Linked DNA regions of Blastochloris tepida. The protein of the gene in region 2 interacts with the protein of the main gene of each other region in a pairwise test. Links are inferred from orthologs where the notes say so. Each region holds a gene or a part of one and is shown on either strand. Other genes may lie near its edges.

Region 1 (2,960 bases), 1.5 Mb from region 2 along the record:
GGAGGCCGTGCGCCACCGAATCAAGCAGATGATCGACGCCGAGAGCGCCGCCGACGTGCTGTCCGACGACACCATCGTCAAGCGGCTGCGCGAGGCCGGCATCGACATCGCCCGGCGCACCGTCGCCAAGTATCGGGAAGGCATGCGCATTCCCTCCTCCGTCCAGCGCCGGCGCGAGAAGCAGAGCGCGGCCGCCGTATCGTGATGCGAAATCCCGTTTCCGAACCGGGATTCTCGCCGAGCCGGCTTCCGGGCTCCCGAAGGGATCGGCCGGAAACCGAATGACGAAGCTGCTGCGCAGGTTCACCCGGATTCCGCTGCCGCCAATTGTAGGCTAAATCACCTGTGGCCATCGGACTTCGTGCCCCGATGGCGTGGTGCCTTGGAGACAAACAAAAATGACATTGAGAGTGTCCGGCAAGAACCTCGACATCGGCGATGCCCTGCGCAGCCGCATCGAGGCGCGTATCGCCGAAGCGATCGACAAGTACTTCGACCGCGGCTGGTCCGGCCGCGCCATCGTCGAGCGCGAAGGCACCTTCTTCCGCACGGATTGCATCCTGCACCTGTCGTCGGGCGTCGAGTTGCAGTCGCATGCCACGGCGGCGGACGCCTACCAGAGCTGCGACCTCGCCTGCGAGCGCATCGAGAAGCGGCTGCGCCGCTACAAGCGCAAGCTGCGCGAGGAGCATGGCGGCGAGCGCTCGATGCCGATGGCGCCGATGTACCTGCTGCAGGCGCCGGCCGAGGACGAGGACGTCGAGGCCGAGACCGGGCCGGACGGCGATCACCCGGTGGTGGTGGCCGAGACCAAGACCGCGGTCGGCCAGCTCTCGGTGGCGGAAGCGGTGGTCGAGCTCGACATCACCGGCGCGCCGGTGGTGATCTTCCGCCATGCCACGTCGGGGCGGATCAACGTGGTCTACCGCCGACCGGATGGTAATATCGGATGGGTCGACCCTCCGGCGGAGCCCCATTGACCGTGGCCGGCGCCGCGCCTATCGTCCGCCGCCTTCGCAACCGGGGCGGTCATCGCGCCCCGCTTCCTGCACGACCGGGCCGGCCATGCCGCTGAGCGATCTCGTCGCACCGAACGCGGTGTATCCGTCGCTTCGGGTCAATTCCAAGAAGCAGGCGCTGCAGGAACTCGCCGAGCGGGCGGCCGAACTCACCGGCCGCTCGGAGCGGGAGATCTTCGAAACCCTCCTGCAGCGCGAGCGGCTGGGCTCGACCGGCGTCGGCAACGGCATCGCCATCCCGCACGGCAAGATGGCCAAGATGGACCGGCTGTTCGGCCTGTTCGCGCGGCTGGAGAAGCCGATCGACTTCGAGGCCCTCGACGGCGAACCGGTCGATCTCATCTTTCTGCTGCTGGCCCCCGAATCGGCAGGCGCCGACCACCTCAAGGCGCTCGCCCGCATCGCCCGCCTGCTGCGCGACCAGGACATCGCCCAGCGGCTGCGCGCCTCGCGCGACGCCCAGGCGCTCTATGTGGTGCTGACCCAGCCACAGACGACCACGGCGTGACGGACGCTTCGGTGTCCCGTCCGCCCGCTCACAGCCCGTAACGCGACCACAGCGCGCGCGCCTCGATCGCCGACACCAGATCGGCGGCGAGGCCGGCGCCCGGGGCCGCCGGGGCGGCGCTGAAGCCCGGCAGGCGGCGGCCGAACAGCGTGCGCTCGGCGGTGATCAGCGGCGTTGACACATCGTCGCCGAAGCGGGCGCGCAGCACCGTGCGGGCATCGCCGAAGCCATCGATCAGGCCGAACGCCTGGGCGCGCTCCGCTTCCCAGTATTCGCCGGTGAACAGCGCGTCGTCGGGCTCCTTCAGCCGCTCGCCGCGGCGCGCCTTCACCAGCGCGATGAACTTGGCGTGGATGGCGCGCTGGATGGTCTTCAGCCGCTCGACATCGTCGGGGTCTTCGGGCCGGAACGGATCGAGCATCGATTTGCGCTCGCCGGCGGTGTAGACGCGGCGCTCGACGCCGATCCTCTCCATCAGCCGGTCGAAGCCGAAGGTGGCGCCGATCACCCCGATCGAGCCGATGATCGAGGACGGGTCGGCGAAGATCTCGTCGCCGGCACAGGCGATCATGTAGCCGCCCGAGGCCGCGACATCCTCGACGAACACCAGCACCGGCAGGCCGGCGTCCTCGGCCAGCATGCGGATGCGGCGGTGGATCAGGTGCGACTGCACCGCCGAGCCGCCCGGCGAATTGATGACGATCGCCACCGCCTTGGCGTCGGCGACATCGAACGCCCGCTCCAGCATGCGCGCCACGCCGACCATGGTGATGCCCGGCGACAGCGGCGTGGAAAATCCGATCACCCCGGTGAGCCGCACCACCGGCACCACCGGAATCTCGGGCGGGCGCAGCGGCACGGGCAGATAGGGGCGCAGGCGTTGCAGCAGCCGGTTGGCGAGACTTGCAGTCATTGTCGATACATAAGGCCAAGGATGCGTCAGGCCAAGGGCGTGAGGTGTCGACGGCCGCTCAGGCCGGCAGAGCGGCGCCGGACCGCAGCACGGCGTCCGCCGCCTCGCTCGGCCGGCCCGCCACATCCGCCAGCACCAAAGCCGGCAACAGCGCCAGCGGCGTTCGCCGCCCCTTGCGGGCGCGCACCAGCACGCGGCTGGCCGGGGCGCCCGGCCGCGGATGCACCGGCACGATCTCGATCGCTCCCCAGCGCACGTCGAGGTCGGCCAGCACGCCGGCCAGCGCATCGGCCCGCTCGATCAGCGTCAGCGTGCCGCCGGGCGTCAGCAGCCGCAGCGCCGCGGCGATCCAGTCGCCGCGCGGCCGCTCCGGCAGATGGGCGCGGCGCTTGTCGGGATCGGGCGAGGCGGCGTGGCGGCCGGGATCGAGGAAGGGCGGGTTGCACAGCACCTGGTCGAAGCGGTCGGCCGGAAGCTCCGGCGGACCATTGGCGCGACCGATATCGCCAATGTCGGCGGC
Region 2 (3,392 bases):
GAACCGTCAGCACCAGGATCGGCACCTTCGACCACTCGCGCAAGGACCGGATGACCTCCATGCCGTCGATGTCCGGCAGGCCGAGATCGAGGATGACCACGTCCGGGGCGCCGTTGATCGCGGCCTCGATGCCGGCCCGGCCACGGTCGACCTCGATCACCTCGTAGCCTTCGTTGTGCAGGGCGATGCGCAAAAAGCGACGGATCGGCACCTCGTCCTCGATCAGCAAAATCCGTGTCACTCCGCGTCCTCCCCAAGGGGCTGAACCTTCGCCACCGGCAGCATGATGTCGATCGCCGTGCCGGCGCCGCCGGGACCCGCCTCAGCCCGGATGGTGCCGCCATGCGCCGCAACTAGCCCGCGGGCAATCGCAAGACCGAGACCTGTTCCAGCCGCCTGGCTGTCTCCGGCGCGCACGCGGTAGAATAAGTCGAACACCTTCTCGCGGTCCTGGGGCGGAATACCCGGCCCCTCGTCAATGATGCCGATATGCACGAACTCGCCCTCCAGGCGCGCAGGAACCGTAATCGGCGTGTTGCCGGGCGCGTGCCGCGCCGCGTTCTCGATCACGTTGACGAACACCTGCCCGATCAGCACCGGATCGACATCAACCGGCGGCAAATCGCGTGGAATGTCGAGAACGACCCTGCGAACGCCGAGCACGCGGCCGAGATCGCGGCAGGCGCGGCCCACGATCTCGCGCAGATCGACGGCGGCGCGCCGCAGATTCAGTGCGCCATAGCCGAGGCGGGTCATGTCGAGCAGATTCTGCACGTAGCGGTCGAGGCGCTGCGCCTCCTCCAGCACCGTGGACGTCAATGCCTCGCGATCGGGTGACGACAGTTCGCGCGCCGACGACAGCTCGGTGGCGGCGCCGATAATCGACACCAGCGGCGTGCGCAGGTCATGCGATACTGAATTCAACAGCGCCGTCCGAAGCTTCTCGCTTTCGGCGGTGACCCGCGAATTTTCAAGGTCGGCGGCAAGCCGGGTGCGCTCGATCGCCACCGCGATCTGATCCTCGACCGCGAGCAGCAGGCGGCGGGTATCCGGGTCGTCCGCCCGCGCCGGATCCGCGAAGCGCACGCCGATGGCGCCGTGCATCGCGCTCGCGGTCGATATCGGCAGGAACAGCCAGTCGGCGGTGGGCAGCGTCGCGGTGCCCCGCCCAGCGGGCTCGGCCTTCTCCCATGCCCACTGCGCTGCGCCCCAGTCCTTGGGATTGAGATCGTCGATGGCGGGATAGCCCTGCACCATCTCAAGCTCGCCGTGCTCGCCAGGCATCAGCACCAGCGACTGGGCATCCAGCGTCGCCGCCAGATGGTGCACCGCCGCCCACAGCACGTCGTCGAGCTTGGACACCGAGGCAATCTTACGCGAGAAGTCATACAGCGTTTCGGTGCGCTTCTGGGTGGCGCGCATGTTCTCGACCTGCATGCGCAGCCGGCTCGCCAGCGTGCCGGTGAACAGCGCGCTGATGAAGAACACCAGCAATGCGACGACCGACTCGTGCTGCGCCACCTCGAACGAGTAGTAAGGTATTGTGAAAAAGAAATTGTAGGCGAGGAACCCGACGACACTGGCGAACAGTGCCACGAACAGGCCGTGGCGCACGCCGGCAACCAGCACGGCGACGAGATAGACCAGGGCCAGCGAAGCTACCGGCATATAGCGCCACAATGGCCACGCCACCGCCGTCGCCACCCCAACCCCGACCAGGGCCTCCACAATGCCCGCAAGGTTTGGCGCCTTGCGCCACGGAAGCAAGAGGGTGATGCGGCCAACCGGCCGGCCGCTTGGCACCACTGTGACCTCGAAATCGGTGCCGAGCTTGATCAGGCGCTCGGCAACCGGCTCTCGGATGAGACCGTAGGGCCAGCGGCGCCGCGCCCGCCCGATCAGGATGCGGCTGCAGTTCCTCGCGCGGGCGAAGCGCAGGATCTCGCCGGCAACGTCGCGGTCGGTGCGCAGGGTGGCGATCTCGGCGCCGAGGCTCTCGGCGAGCCTCAGCGCCTCGCCGACCACCGCGCGCGCGCCGGTGCCCATGGCCTCGTGCGACGGCGTCATCACGGTTGCGACGATCCACGGGATCTTGATGCGGTCCGCCTTGCGCTTGCCCGAGCGCACCAGTTCCTTGGCCACTTCCGATTCGTTGATGCAGACGAGAAGGCGCTCCTGGGTCGGCCACGGGCCGACCACCGCGTGGGCGCGCATATAGGCGACCATCTCGGCGTCGACGCGCTGGGCGGCGGTGCGCATCGCCAGCTCGCGCAACGCGGTGAGGTTGCCCTTTGAGAAGAAATGATCCAGCGCCCGGCCGATCTGTTGCGATACATAGACCTTGCCCTGGCGCAGGCGGTCGATCAGCTCCTCGGGGGGAAGGTCGATCAGCTCGATCTCGTCGGCGGTCTGAAGGATCTCGTCGGGCACCGTCTCCTGCACCCGCACGCCGGTGATGCGGGCGACGATGTCATTGAGGCTCTCGATGTGCTGGATGTTGAGCGTGGTGATAACGTCGATACCGGCGTCCAGCACCTCCTCGACGTCCTGCCAGCGTTTGGGATGGCGGCTGCCCGGCACGTTGGTGTGGGCCAGCTCGTCGATAAGAACAAGCTGCGGCCGGCGCTCCAGGAGCGCGTCGATGTCCATCTCGGCCAGGCTGCGGCCGCGGTAGTCCATCACCTTGCGCGGCAGCTGCTCCAGGGTCGAGAGCAGTGCTGCTGTCTCGGCGCGGCCGTGGGTCTCGACGATGGCGACGACGACGTCGATACCGTCGCGTTGACGAGCCCGCGCCTCCTCCAGCATGGCGTAGGTCTTGCCGACGCCGGGCGCCGCACCGAGATAGATCTTCAGCTCGCCGCGGCGGCCCCGGTTGGCCTCCGCCAGCAGAGCTTCAGGTTCGGGACGGTTCTCGTGAGGCGCCATCGCAAATTAGTAGTTCGCGTCGAGGGCAAGATTCAGCTCAAGCACGTTGACCCGAGGCTCTCCCAGGATACCGAAGGTCCGGCCCTCGATCGAGCGGGTGACCAGCGCCGCGATCTCCGCCTCCGGGATGCCGCGGGCGCTGGCGACACGCGGCACCTGGATCAGCGCAGCCGCCGGCGATATGTGGGGATCGAGGCCGCTGGCCGAGGCGGTGACGAGGTCGGCCGGCACCGGCCGGGTCTCAAAGCCGCTCGCACGCTCCTTGATGGCCGCGATCAGCTTTTCGGAGGTCGGACCGAGATTGGAGCCCGACGAATTCGCGGCATTGTAGGGCGCATCCACCGTTTTGGTGGCATCGTCCGGATCCGGCGCAGATGTCGCTGAGGGCCGCGAATGGAAATAGCGAGCGGCGGTGAACTCCTGGCCGATCAGGCTGGAGCCCACCACCGTGTCGCGCTTGGTCACCA

What was found.
Region 1: the proteins of BLTE_RS07480 (region 2) and ptsN interact in binary tests that used the Escherichia coli proteins (3 or more experiments, as listed by UniProt). The link is inferred for Blastochloris tepida from one-to-one orthologs.

Annotation. Positions count from the first base shown.
Region 1 is NZ_AP018907.1:3,099,556-3,102,515, forward strand. Bases 1-2,796 are described here. They hold ptsN (PTS IIA-like nitrogen regulatory protein PtsN), read left to right. Parts: upstream 1-1,065; coding sequence 1,066-1,527; downstream 1,528-2,796. Other genes in these bases: rpoN (RNA polymerase factor sigma-54), read left to right, coding at 1-205; hpf (ribosome hibernation-promoting factor, HPF/YfiA family), read left to right, coding at 399-980; BLTE_RS14045 (S49 family peptidase), read right to left, coding at 1,556-2,440; BLTE_RS14050 (tRNA1(Val) (adenine(37)-N6)-methyltransferase), read right to left, coding at 2,499-2,796. In the rest of the region: more of BLTE_RS14050, read right to left, coding at 2,797-2,960. UniProt on the Escherichia coli protein: Seems to have a role in regulating nitrogen assimilation.
Region 2 is NZ_AP018907.1:1,618,279-1,621,670, reverse strand. Bases 38-3,265 are described here. They hold BLTE_RS07480 (sensor histidine kinase), read right to left. Parts: upstream 2,926-3,265; coding sequence 238-2,925; downstream 38-237. Other genes in these bases: kdpC (potassium-transporting ATPase subunit KdpC), read right to left, coding at 2,932-3,265; BLTE_RS07485 (response regulator), read right to left, coding at 38-229. Outside these bases: more of BLTE_RS07485, read right to left, coding at 1-37; more of kdpC, read right to left, coding at 3,266-3,392. UniProt on the Escherichia coli protein: Member of the two-component regulatory system KdpD/KdpE involved in the regulation of the kdp operon. KdpD may function as a membrane-associated protein kinase that phosphorylates KdpE in response to environmental signals.